Linked DNA regions of Myxococcus xanthus. The protein of the gene in region 1 interacts with the protein of each later gene in a pairwise test. Links are inferred from orthologs where the notes say so. Each region holds a gene or a part of one and is shown on either strand. Other genes may lie near its edges.

Region 1 (6,383 bases):
ACAGCATCGTCGTGGACAAGGGCAGCGCGGACGGCGTGGAGCTGGGCAACACCTTCAACATCCTCCGCAAGGGCGACCCGTCCCGCCACGTGCTGGGCCACGACGTGCGCAAGCCGTCCAAGGAGGAGCAGTCCTTCCCCTGGCGGAGCATCGGCGCGTGCATGGTGACCGAGGTCAAGGAGCGCACCTCCAACTGCCTCATGACCCGCTCCCTGGAGGAACTGGTCCCCGGCGACCGCGCCCACATGTCCGCGGGCTCGTCGCCCTCGGCCAGCCGCTGAGCGGCGCGGCAGGAAAAGTGCAACGGGCCCCTCGGATGGAGGGGCTGAGTGCTTGACCGGTGGCGGTCCGGTGTCTATGTGTCGCGCCCCTCCCAGCGGCCCCACCTTCTATATAGGTGGGTATCGAGCGGGGGACGGGTATGGCGGACGCTGAGACGGACAGCCTCACGGCGGAGCAGCAGGCATGCCTCGCACTCTGGGCCGTTCCCGGCCTGGGGCCGAGGACGCTGGTCGCCCTGCGTGCGTTCGCGGACGGAAGCCTCGCGCCGCTCGCCGCGACTCCGGTGCGAGACTGGGTGTCCCAGGCGCCGGTTTCCTCACAGGTTCGTCGCAAGCTCGCCTCCGTGGAGCGCCTGGCGCCGGTGGCGTGGCGGGTGTGGGACGCCTGCCGGACGTCGGGCATGAAGGTGGCGTTCCAGGGGCAGGCGGCCTATCCAGAGCGGCTGGCGGAGGTGGTGGATGCGCCGCCGGTGCTCTTCTACCGGGGCGTGCCGGGGCTGCCGCGGCGCCGGCTGGCCATGGTAGGCAGCCGTCATCCGGATCAGGGCTTCCTGCCGTTCGCGCGGCGCTTCGCCCGGCAGGTGGCGGAGTCGGGCGTGGGGGTGGTGTCAGGGGCGGCGGCGGGGGTGGACCGGGCCTGTCACTGGGGCGCGCTGGAGGCGGGGGGAGAGACGTGGGCCTTCCTGGGGTCCGCCCTGGATGCACTCGACACGGCGCAAGCCCGCCTGCTTCCTCATTTCCTGGACCGAGGGGGCGTGTTCTTCAGCGAGCTGCCTCCCGGCGTCCGGGCAAGCACCACGACGTTTCCCCGGCGCAACCGGCTCATCTCCGGGGCATCCGACGCAGTCTTGGTGCTGAGGGCGGGGAAGGATTCGGGGAGCCTGTACACGGCGGAGGCGGGGCGGGCGCAGGGGCGGCCGGTGTTCGCGATGCCCGGTGACGTACGCCAGGAGGAGGCGGCCGGCTGCAACGCATTGCTGCGGGACGGGGAGGCGGCGGTGTGCCTGGGCCCGGATGATGTGTGGAGGGTGCTGAAAGTCGACCCTCTGGCGGCGGTTCCTCCTGGGACGATGGGCTCCTGGGAGGACCTCTCCGTGGAAGCGAAGGGGGCCTTCGCGATGTTGGACCGGGTTCCCCGGAGCTTCGACGAGGTGCTGGTCGGCAGCACCTTCTCACCGGCGGCGCTCGCCAGCGCGCTGGTGGAGCTGGAATTGACGGGGCTGGTCATCCAGCACCCCGGAAGGCTGTACGAAAGAATCTAGGTAGGAGAGTCATGGCCACGCGGACGAAGAAGAAGGTGGAAGAGACTGAGGCGGCCGAGGTGAAGGCGCCCGCCAAGAAGGCCGCCGCCAAGAAGAAGCCTGCGGCCAAGAAGAAGACCGCCGCCAAGAAGAAGACGGCGGCCCGCCGCCGCACCAAGAAGGGCGACGAGGACGAACTCCCCACCGTGGAAGCAGACGCGGAGGAGGAGGTCACGCCCCGTGGCAAGGGCCCGCACTACCTGGTCGTCGTGGAGTCTCCCGCCAAGGCGAAGACCATCAAGAAGTACCTGGGCTCCGGCTACACGGTGAAGGCCTCCGTGGGCCACGTGAAGGACCTGCCCAAGAGCAAGATGGGCGTCGACGTGGAGCACGACTTCCGGCCCGAGTACACGGTCATCAAGGGCAAGGAGAAGGTCCTCAACGAGCTCAAGAAGATGGCGAAGTCGGCCGACCGCGTCTTCCTGGCCACGGACCCCGACCGCGAGGGCGAGGCGATTGCCTGGCACATCAAGGAGGAGCTGGCGCATCCCGACGCGCTCCGGGTGACCTTCAACGAAATCACCAAGAAGGCCATCCAGGAAGCCATCGCCCAGCCGCGCCAGCTCAACCAGGACAACTACGACTCGCAGCAGACGCGCCGCATCCTCGACCGGCTGGTGGGGTATCAAATCTCCCCGCTGCTCTGGAAGAAGGTGCGCCGAGGCCTGTCCGCCGGCCGCGTGCAGTCCGTGGCGGTGCGCCTCATCGTGGAGCGCGAGGACGAAATCAAGGCCTTCGTCCCCGAGGAGTATTGGACGCTGGACGCGCTGCTGGAGGGACCCGCGGGCCCGCCGCCGTTCAAGGCCAAGCTGTCCAAGCTGGACGGCAAGAAGGTGGAGCTGAAGGAGCGCGTCTTCACGGAGAGCCTGGTCGCCGAGCTCCAGACGGCCAGCTTCGTGGTGGCGAAGGTGGACCGCCGCGAGCGCCGCCGCAACGCGCCCGCGCCGTTCATCACCTCCAAGCTCCAGCAGGAGGCGGCGAACCGGCTGTCCTTCACCGCGAAGAAGACGATGACGCTGGCGCAGCGCCTCTACGAAGGTGTGCCGCTGGGTGACGAGGGCCAGACGGCGCTCATCACATACATGCGTACGGACTCCACCCGTCTGTCCGACGACGCGGTGACGCAGGTGCGCGAGTTCATCGGCGGCAAGTACGGCAAGGACTTCCTGCCCGACGAGCCCATGGTGTACCGCAGCAAGAAGAGCGCCCAGGACGCGCACGAGGCCATCCGGCCCACGTCGCTGGAGTACCCGCCGGAGCGGGTGAAGTCCTTCTTCGAGGCCATGGGCGAGGAGGACATGTACCGCCTCTACGAGCTCATCTGGAACCGCTTCGTCGCGTGTCAGATGAAGCCCGCCGTCTATGACCAGACCAGCGCGGACATCGCCGCGGGCCGGGCCACCTTCCGCGCCTCCGGCAGCACGCTGAAGTTCGCCGGCTACCTGGCGGTGTACGGCGCTGGCCTGACGCCGGAGGAAGAGGCGGAGAAGGAGAAGGCCAAGGCCGCAGGTGACGAGAACGCCGAGGGCGCCGACGCCGTGGGCGACCTGCCGGTGCTCAACGACGGTGACGCGCTGAACCTCCAGAAGCTGCTCCACGAGCAGCACTTCACCCAGCCGCCCCCGCGCTTCAGCGAGGCCACGCTGGTGAAGGAGCTGGAAGAGCGCGGCATCGGCCGTCCGTCCACCTACGCGGCCATTCTCTCCACCATCCAGGACAAGAAGTACGTGGAGAAGCTGGAGGGGCGCTTCCGGCCCACGGACCTGGGGAACATGACCAACGAGATGCTGGTCAAGCACTTCCCCCACGAACTGGACGTCACCTTCACGGCGACCATGGAGGAGAAGCTCGACCAGATCTCCGAGGGCGGCGCCAACTGGAAGTCCGTGCTGCACGACTTCTACGGGCCCTTCAAGGAGACGCTCGAGAAGGCCGAAGCGGAGATGCGCGACGTCAAGCGGGAGGAGATCAAGACGGACATCCCCTGCGAGAAGTGCGGCAACCTCTTCGTCATCAAGTTCGGGAAGATGGGGCACTTCCTCGCGTGCTCGAACTACCCGGACTGCAAGAACACGAAGGACTTCAAGCGCGACGCCGAGGGCAAGATCGTCATGGTGGAGGAGGAGACCACCGACGAGATTTGCGAGAAGTGCGGCAAGCCCATGGTCATCAAGCGGGGTCGCTTCGGGCGCTTCCTGGCCTGTTCGGGCTACCCGGACTGCAAGACGTCCAAGCCCATCTCCATCGGCGTGTCGTGTCCGGAGTGCAAGGAGGGCTACCTGACGGAGCGCCGCAGTGGCCGCGGGAAGATCTTCTTCGGCTGCAACCGCTACCCGGACTGCAAGTTCGCCGCCTGGGACCGGCCGCTGGCCGAGCCGTGCCCCACCTGCGCGTCGCCCTATCTGCTCCAGAAGTTCTCCAAGCGGGACGGCCCGTACGTGGCGTGCCCCAACAAGGAGTGCGACTACCGGCGCGAAATCACCGAGCAGCCCGGGGGCCCGGGTGGGTCACCCGAAGCCTCCTCGGCTGCTTGAAAGCCCAGTAGTTACATGGGCATGGCCCGTCCTCGGCTTGACAGCCTTGGCGGGCCCGCCCTAGAAGTCCAGGCTGCTCCCTCCCCGGGAACGTCGAACGGGTGCCCGCCTCTGGATGGGCGCGCCCCGGGGGGCGGGCGTCGAAAGGACTCTGGGCGCAATGATTCCCTCGGTAAGCGAGCTGCTGCTGGACGTGACCCTCGCGGCCACGGAAGGGGGCAAGCTGGGCGTCACGGACTCCGTCATCAAGTTCTTCAAGGATGGCGGACCGTTCATGTTCGTGAACCTGTTCTGGCTGGCGTGCTCGCTGGCGGTCGCGCTGGAGCGCATCGTCACCCTGGTGTTCCGCTACAACCTCAACGCGCCGCCTTTCATGGAGCAGATCGCCAAGCTGGTGCGCAGCGGCAACCTGGACCGCGCCGTGAAGGTGTGCGCCATGGCGCCCAACGCGCCGCTGGCCAAGGTGGTCCGCGCGGGCCTGGTGAACGCCAACCGCGGTGAGATTGAGGTCTCCAAGGCGGTGGAAGAGGCCATCGTCGAGCACAGCCCGAACGTGTCCAAGCGCATCCCCTGGCTGTGGTCGCTGGCGAACATCGCCACGCTGGTGGGGTTGGTGGGCACCATCTTCGGCCTCATCGGCACCTTCCAGGCGCTGGGCAACGTGCCGGCGGAGCAGAAGCAGGTGCTGCTGTCGGACGGCATCTCCAAGGCGATGAACAACACCGCCTTCGCGCTCTCCATCGCCGTCATCTGCATCATCTTCCACCTGTTCCTCACGTCGTACGCGAAGAGCATGGTGGAGGGGCTGGAGCTCAACGCGCTCAAGCTGGAGAACCTCCTGTCGCGCCGCGGTTCCGTGGACCCGGCCACCACGGAGCTCGAGGCGCGCGCGTCGTAGAGCGCAAGGGCACGCGGCCATGGCGTTCCACTACTCCCGGCGCAAGCTGAAGGTTCGTGAGGAAGAAGAGGCGGGCGAGCTGAACATCGTCCCGTACCTCGACATCCTCATGAACCTCATCATCTTCATGCTGCTGTCCATCACCGGCCTGGCGACGTTCGGCATCATCAACGTCAACGCCCCCGCCTACGGTGCGCCGACGACGGGCATGGCCCAGGAGAACCCGGACGATGCGCCGAAGCTGACGCTGTCCGTGCTCATCTCCAAGAAGGGGCACTTCGTCAGCAGCGAGAACGCCATCCTCGGGGAGGCGGGTACGCCCACCATCCCCGTGAAGGCGGACGGCGCGCACGACTTCTCCGCGCTCAACGCGAAGATGGTGGAGATCAAGTCCGCCTTCCCCAAGGAGACGAAGGTCATCGTGGGCGCGGACCCGGACGTCCCCTACGAGACGCTGACGCAGACGCTGGACGCCATCCGTGAGACGCAGGGCCGCGAGCGCCGGCTGCTGTTCCCGGACGTCACCCTGGGAGCCATCTGAGCCATGGCCGACCCGACGACATCCGCCCTGGAGACGCCCGACGCGGAAGCCGTGGCGCGGCTGAGCTACCGCCGGGCCCTGGCGCGCAAGAAGCGCAAGGAGCGCGAGGCGGCGGGGGAGATCAAGGAGCTGAACATCACCGCGATGATGGACATGATGACCATCCTCCTGGTGTTCCTGCTCAAGTCCTTCGCCTCGTCGTCCGCGGCGGTGACGGCGTCCGAGGACGTGCGCCCGCCCGTGTCCTCCACGCGCGCCACGCCCAAGGACACCGTGGCCGTCACCATCACGCCCAGGAATGTGCTGGTGGGTGAGCGGGAGGTCCTGCGGCTGCAGAACGGTCAGTTCCCGGCCGACAAGGTCCAGGGGCGGCTGGTGCTGCCGCTGGATGCGCAGCTGAAGAAGGAAGTGGAGAAGCTGAAGTACATCGCCGCGCGCAACCCGTCGGCGCCCTTCAGTGGGGAGCTGTCCGTCATCGCGGACAAGAAGATTCCCTACGACATGCTCCTCACCGTGCTCTACACGGCGGGGCAGAACGAGCTGGAGAACTACCGCTTCGTGGTGCTCCAGAAAGAGGGCGAGTAGCACGCTCCCGGGGCGGCACCGGGAGCGCGCGCTCGCATCGCCTCAGAGAGACGGGCTGGCCATGGGGCCGCCGCGCGTCTCGAGTTCGTGGATGCTGGCGTCCTCCTCGCAGCGGATGGCGAAGGGCAGGGCCTCCAGGCGTTCGATGGGAATCTCGAAGCCGCAGTCCACGCACTCGCCGAACACGCCCATCTCCATGCGGCGCAGCGCCGCGTCGATGAGCATGATTTCGCGCCGCTGCGA
Region 2 (6,006 bases), 220 kb from region 1 along the record:
ATCATCAACGTGGGCCACGACGTCATCGAGAAGCCGCCGTTCTTCATGCGCGACAGCCGCCGCACGGTGGTGCACCTCAACTTCTCGTCGGCGGCGGTGGACCCCGTGTACTTCCCGCAGTTGGAGGTGACGGGCGACATCGCGAACGCGGTGTGGCGCATCGGTGAAGGACTGGGGCCTCGCGCGCACTGGGACTTCGCACCCTTCGAGAAGTTCCGCGCGGGACTCGCGGCGCAGCTCGCGCACGGTGGGGATGACGACCGCTTCCCCATCTACCCCGCGCGGCTCGTCGCCGAGCTGCGGCGCGCGCTACCGGACGACGGCATCGTGTGCCTGGACAACGGCATGTACAAGCTGTGGTTCGCTCGCTACTACCGCACGCGCCGGCCCAACACGCTGCTGCTCGACAACGCGCTGGCGACGATGGGCGCGGGGCTGCCTTCGGCCATCGCGGCGAAGCTGGTGCATCCCCGCCGCAAGGTGGTGGCCGTCTGCGGAGACGGCGGGTTCATGATGAACTCGCAGGAACTGGAGACGGCCGTTCGGCTGGGGATGGACCTGACAGTGGTCGTCGTACGCGACGACGGCTACGGGATGATTCGCTGGAAGCAGGGGGAGATGGGCCTGCCGGACTTCGGCATGGCGCTGGGGAACCCGGACTTCGTTCGCTACGCGGAGGCGTATGGGGCCCATGGCCACCGGCCGACCAGCGCGACGGAGTTCGGCGCCACGCTGGCTCGCTGCCTGTCGTCGAGCGGCGTCCACGTCATCGACGTGCCCATCGATTACTCGGACAACGCACGGGCGCTCGGCGCGGGCGCGGAGGAGCTCGCCGCGCTCTGAGGGGAACGGCGGTTCGCGAACACTGGAGGAACACCATGCTGGCTGAACGTTATCCGTACTACCTGGCCAACCGTCCCCGGCAGCCCAACGCGGAGCTGGCCGTCACCCACAAGTACTCGGGCGAGGTCGTGACGCACGTCGCGGTCGCGGATGTCGCGGCCGTCGAGGAGGCCATCGCCGCCGCCGTGCGCGCGGCCGAGCCCATGCGGAAGATGGCCCCGTACGCGCGGCAGGCCGTGCTCGAACACTGCGTGCGCCGCTTCCGCGAGCGCGCGGAGGAACTGGCACTGGCGCTCTGCATCGAAGCGGGCAAGCCGCTGCGCGACGCGCGGGGTGAGGTGGAGCGGCTCATCGACACCTTCAAGGCCGCCGCCGAGGAGGCCGTGCGCGGCGGGGGCGAGGTGCTGAACCTGGAGGTGTCGAAGCGCGCCGCGGGCTACCGGGGCTTCACCCAGCGCGTGCCGGTGGGGCCGTGCTCGTTCATCACCCCGTTCAACTTCCCGCTCAACCTGGTGGCGCACAAGGTGGCGCCTGCCATCGCCGCGGGCTGCCCGTTCATCCTCAAGCCTTCGGACCGCACGCCGGTGAGCGCGCTCATCATGGCGGAGGTCCTGGCGGAGACGGAGCTGCCCGAGGGGGCATTCTCCGTGCTGCCCGTGCGGCTGGAGGACATCGGGCCGCTCATCGAGGACGACCGGCTGAAGCTGCTCTCGTTCACGGGCTCGGAGAAGGTGGGCTGGGAGCTGAAGGCGCGGGCGGGCCGGAAGAAGGTGGTGCTGGAGCTGGGCGGCAACGCGGCCTGCGTGGTGGACGAAGCGCCGGGCGCGCCGCTGGACTTCATCGCGGACCGGGTGGCGCAGGGGGCCTTCTTCCAGGCCGGGCAGAGCTGCATCTCGGTGCAGCGCGTGCTGGTCCATGCGTCGCTCTACGATGCGCTTCGCGAGAAGCTCGTTGAACGAGCGAAGGCTCTGCGGCCGGGTAATCCGTCGGACGAGGCCACGACGCTGGGGCCCATGATTGACGAGCCCGCGGCGCGGCGCCTGGAGGACTGGATTCAGCAGGCCGTACAGCGTGGAGCGCGGGTACTCACGGGTGGCGGACGGCGGGGTTCGGTGCTCGATGCCACGGTGCTGGAGGCGGTGCCCGACGATGCCGCACTGAGTACCGAGGAGGCCTTCGGCCCGGTCGTCCTGCTCCAGCCCTTTGGCAGCTTCGACGAGGCCCTGGCCCAGGTGAACAGCGGGCGCTTCGGACTCCAGGCGGGCATCTTCACGCAGGACCTGTCGCGGGCGATGAAGGCCTGGGACGAGCTGGAGGTGGGCGGAGTCGTCGTGGGCGACGTGCCGAGCTTCCGCGTCGACACCATGCCCTACGGGGGCGTGAAGGGCTCGGGCATCGGCCGCGAGGGCGTGAAGTACGCCATCGAGGACATGACAGAGCTTCGGTTGCTGGTGCTGCGTCAGGCGTGAGCGCCCGGAGACGCTCCCTTCGAAAGGGTACGAAGCAGTCGCGTGCGAAGGGGCATGCACCCACTTCAGTGAGGTGAGTCGACGGGCCAAGGACCCCACGGAGGCCGCGGGGCCAGGGGCGCCACGTCGAGTTTCAGTCTCGGTGACGACCTTACGTGCAGCCTTCTTCGGAGCGCTGCTTCGTGAAGTAGAAACCACCCACGTGGGGAACGTCTTCCCTGCGCGCGCTCAGCTTGAGACACTGCGCCAGCCACCGCACCCATGGACGAGAAGCGCTACCCCATCCCGGCCGGGCTCCACCGGGTGGAGCAGGACATCCAGAAGAGCCGCTTCATCACCACGGCCGCCCATACGCCTACCGTGGAAGAGGCGAAGGCCTTCATCGCCCGCGTCCGCGAGGAGTTCGACGACGCCACCCACAACTGCTGGGCCTTCGTCGTCGGGCCTCCGGGCTCCACCGCCCAGGTGGGCATGAGCGACGACGGCGAGCCCCATGGGACGGCCGGCCGCCCCATGCTCACCGCCCTGCTCCACGGGGGCGTGGGCGACGTGGCCATGGTCGTCACCCGGTACTTCGGTGGGACGCTGCTCGGGAAGGGCGGGCTGGTGCGCGCCTATACGGCTGGCGTCCAGCAGGCGCTCGAAAGCCTCCCCACCACGGAGCGTGTGCGCAAGACCCGACTGGCCGTCGAGGTGGAGTACACCCACGTCGATGGGTTGCGCCGCCTGCTGCCGTCCTACGAGGTGCAGGTGCTGGCGGAGGAGTATTCGGCCACCGTGGGGTACCGGCTGGAGCTGCCCGTCACCCAGGTGGAGCCCCTGCGGACCGCGTTGAACGACCTGACATTGGGACAGGTGCTCGTCGAGCCGCTCGATTCGGACGATTGACCCTGGGCCACGGAGGGGAGAGCCTGCGGCCCGATGAGCGCTGGCCCCGACCTCTTCTCCGCCTCCGTCGACGTGAATCGCTTCGCGCCCCTGGCGGAGCGGATGCGGCCTCGCACGCCTGACGAGTTCATCGGCCAGTCCCACCTGCTGGGCCCGGGCCGTCCGCTGCGCCAGCTCATCGAGCGCAAGGCCATCGTGTCCTCCCTCTTCTGGGGGCCCCCGGGCGTGGGAAAGACGACGCTCGCGCGGATGATGGCCACCGGCGTGGACGCGGAGTTCGTCATCCTCTCCGCCGTGTCGGACGGCATCCCCCGCATCCGCGAGGTGGTGGCCGAAGCCGAGCGCCTGCGCAACCAGTACAGCCGCCGCACCGTCCTCTTCGTCGACGAGATTCACCGCTGGGCGAAGAACGTGCAGGAGCAGGCGCTGCCCCACGTGGAGAGCGGCCTCTTCGTCCTCCTGGGCGCCACCACGGAGAACGTCAGCTTCGAGGTCCGCCCCGCGCTCGTCAGCCGGTGCCGTGTGTTCCAGCTCAAGGAACTCACCGTCGCGGACATCCAGTCGGCGCTGACGCGGGCGCTCGGTGACTCGAAGCGGGGCTTGGGCGCGCGCAACCTGACGGTGGGGGAGGAGGCGCTGACGCTGCTGGCGAAGGGCGGCGTGGGTGACGTGCGCAAGGCGCTGGGCGCGCTGGAGCTGGCGGCCAGCCTCACCGCGGACGGCGCGGAGATTACGCCCGAGACGGCGCGCGAGGCAGTGGGCACCAGTCTGTCCCGTCACGACAAGGACGGCGACCAGCACTACGACTTGCTGAGCGCGCTGCAGAAGTCGTGCAGGGGCTCCAACGTCCAGGGCGCCGTCTTCTGGGCGGCGAAGCTGCTCCAGACGGGCGACGTGGCGTCACTGTGGCGACGGCTCAAGGTGATTGCCGTGGAGGACGTGGGCATGGCGATGCCGGAGGCCATCAGCATCGTGCGTGACTGCGAGGAGTCCTTCCACGCCATGGGCATGCCGGAGGGGCGCATCTGCGTGGCGCACGCCGTCGTCCTGCTGGCCACGGCGAAGAAGAGCAACCGTGCCTATGCGGCGCTGGACGCGGCGATGGCGGCGCTCCAGGAGCATCCCAACGCGGAGCCTCCGCTTCACATCCGCAACGCGCCCACCGAGCTGATGAAGGAGCTGGGGCACGGCAAGGGCTACCAGACGCCCTGGAACTTCAAGGACCACTACGTGCCCGGGCAGACGTACCTGCCCGCCCCGCTGGAGCGTTCCGTCTTCTACCGCCCGAGCAAGGAAGGCTACGAGGCGGAGATTCATGAGCGCATGAGCCACTGGTGGCGCGAGGACAAGGCGTCCCGAGGCGAGTAGGGCAGGCAGCCCCCGCGGGCCGGACTCTGCCGTCCGGTGCGCAATGCTCCTGGGCAGTAGTGCCGGTTGTTCATCCGGAGACGCCCTCCCAACTTGTTGCTCAATGAGCACACGGCGGTTCGCCGTCTCAGAGGGGGAATCATGATGAACACTCGCAGGTCCACGTTGGTGCAAGGTGTGTTGTCCGCGGCGGTCGCGGTCCTCGCTGTCCCGGTCGCCAGGGCGGCAATGCCACCCGCGCCTCCGGCTGACTGCTCGGTGGCGGGCGGCTACACACAACGCAACCTCGTGGCCAACAGTCCGGCGCTTGGCGCCGAGCATGTCGATCCGCACCTCGTCAACGCCTGGGGGCTTGCCTTCAACCCGATGGGCGTCTCGTGGGTGGCGAACGAAGGCACGGGCACCTCAACGCTGTATGACGGCAACGGGGTTCAGCAGCCCCTCATCGTGGGCATCCCCGCGCCGCCAGGAGTGACCGAGTCGGGAGAGCCCACCGGCGTGGTGTTCAATGGCTCGGAAGCATTCGTCGTGACAGGGACAGGTGTCTCGGGGCCCGCTCGCTTCATCTTCGCCACGGAGGAGGGCGTCCTGGCCGCCTGGGCACCCGCGGTGGACGAGGCCTCGGCCAAGATCGTGGCGGACAACTCCGCTATGGGCTCTGTGTACAAGGGGCTGGCGATGGCCGGCACCGGAGCGGACGCCATGCTGTACGCGGCGGACTTCCGGAACAATCGAATCGACGTCTTCAACTCCAGCTTCACGCCCATGCCGATGCCGGGCGCCTTCGCGGACCCGTCACTGCCCGCCGGGTACGCGCCCTTCAACATCCAGGACATCGGGGGCACCCTCTATGTCTCGTATGCGCAGCAGGACGAGGAGCGTTCGGATGATGTCCCCGGCGTGGGCGCGGGCTACATCAACGCCTTCGACATGAACGGGCAGCTGCTGCGGCGGTTCGCTTCTCAGGGCGCGCTCAATGCGCCGTGGGGCATGGCCCTGGCGCCGGCGGGCTTCGGGCAGTTCAGCAACCACCTGCTGGTGGGCAACTTCGGGGATGGCGCCATCAACGCGTATGACCCTGCCTCCGGCGCCTGGGCAGGCGCGCTCACTCGGCCGGACGGACAGCCTCTCAAGGTCGACGGACTCTGGTCCTTGCACTTCGGCACTGGCGTGCAGGGCCTACCCGCCGAGGCGCTCTTCTTCACGGCGGGGCCCGCGGACGAGGAGCAGGGACTCTATGGCCGGCTCGACATGGCGCCCACGTGTCGGCAGGGACTGCCCCCGTGGAAGGCGCCTCGCGGGCCTGAGGCGCAGTGAGCGGGAGGCGGGCATGGCGGCGCGGGCCGGAGCACGGTGCTCCGGCCCGCGCTGTCACGTGGGGCGCTGCGAGGTGAAGGCGCGTCTCAGGGCTGCTGCGAGCCGCTGCCTCCGTAGCCCT

The links.
Region 2: the proteins of topA (region 1) and BHS09_RS13915 interact in binary tests that used the Escherichia coli proteins (3 or more experiments, as listed by UniProt). The link is inferred for Myxococcus xanthus from one-to-one orthologs.

Annotation. Positions count from the first base shown.
Region 1 is NZ_CP017174.1:3,497,536-3,503,918, forward strand. Bases 1,194-4,335 are described here. They hold topA (type I DNA topoisomerase), read left to right. Parts: upstream 1,194-1,554; coding sequence 1,555-4,116; downstream 4,117-4,335. Other genes in these bases: BHS09_RS14760 (DNA-processing protein DprA), read left to right, coding at 1,194-1,543; BHS09_RS14770 (MotA/TolQ/ExbB proton channel family protein), read left to right, coding at 4,277-4,335. Also shown: BHS09_RS14755 (LysM peptidoglycan-binding domain-containing protein), read left to right, coding at 1-281; more of BHS09_RS14760, read left to right, coding at 422-1,193; more of BHS09_RS14770, read left to right, coding at 4,336-5,014; BHS09_RS14775 (ExbD/TolR family protein), read left to right, coding at 5,034-5,555; BHS09_RS14780 (ExbD/TolR family protein), read left to right, coding at 5,559-6,140; BHS09_RS14785 (TraR/DksA family transcriptional regulator), read right to left, coding at 6,183-6,383. UniProt on the Escherichia coli protein: Releases the supercoiling and torsional tension of DNA, which is introduced during the DNA replication and transcription, by transiently cleaving and rejoining one strand of the DNA duplex.
Region 2 is NZ_CP017174.1:3,273,541-3,279,546, forward strand. The notes cover bases 1,622-4,386. They hold BHS09_RS13915 (YigZ family protein), read left to right. Parts: upstream 1,622-2,573; coding sequence 2,574-3,200; downstream 3,201-4,386. Other genes in these bases: BHS09_RS13910 (aldehyde dehydrogenase family protein), read left to right, coding at 1,622-2,312; BHS09_RS13920 (replication-associated recombination protein A), read left to right, coding at 3,234-4,386. Also shown: BHS09_RS13905 (acetolactate synthase large subunit), read left to right, coding at 1-843; more of BHS09_RS13910, read left to right, coding at 879-1,621; more of BHS09_RS13920, read left to right, coding at 4,387-4,568; BHS09_RS13925 (TIGR03118 family protein), read left to right, coding at 4,710-5,885; BHS09_RS13930 (hypothetical protein), read right to left, coding at 5,972-6,006.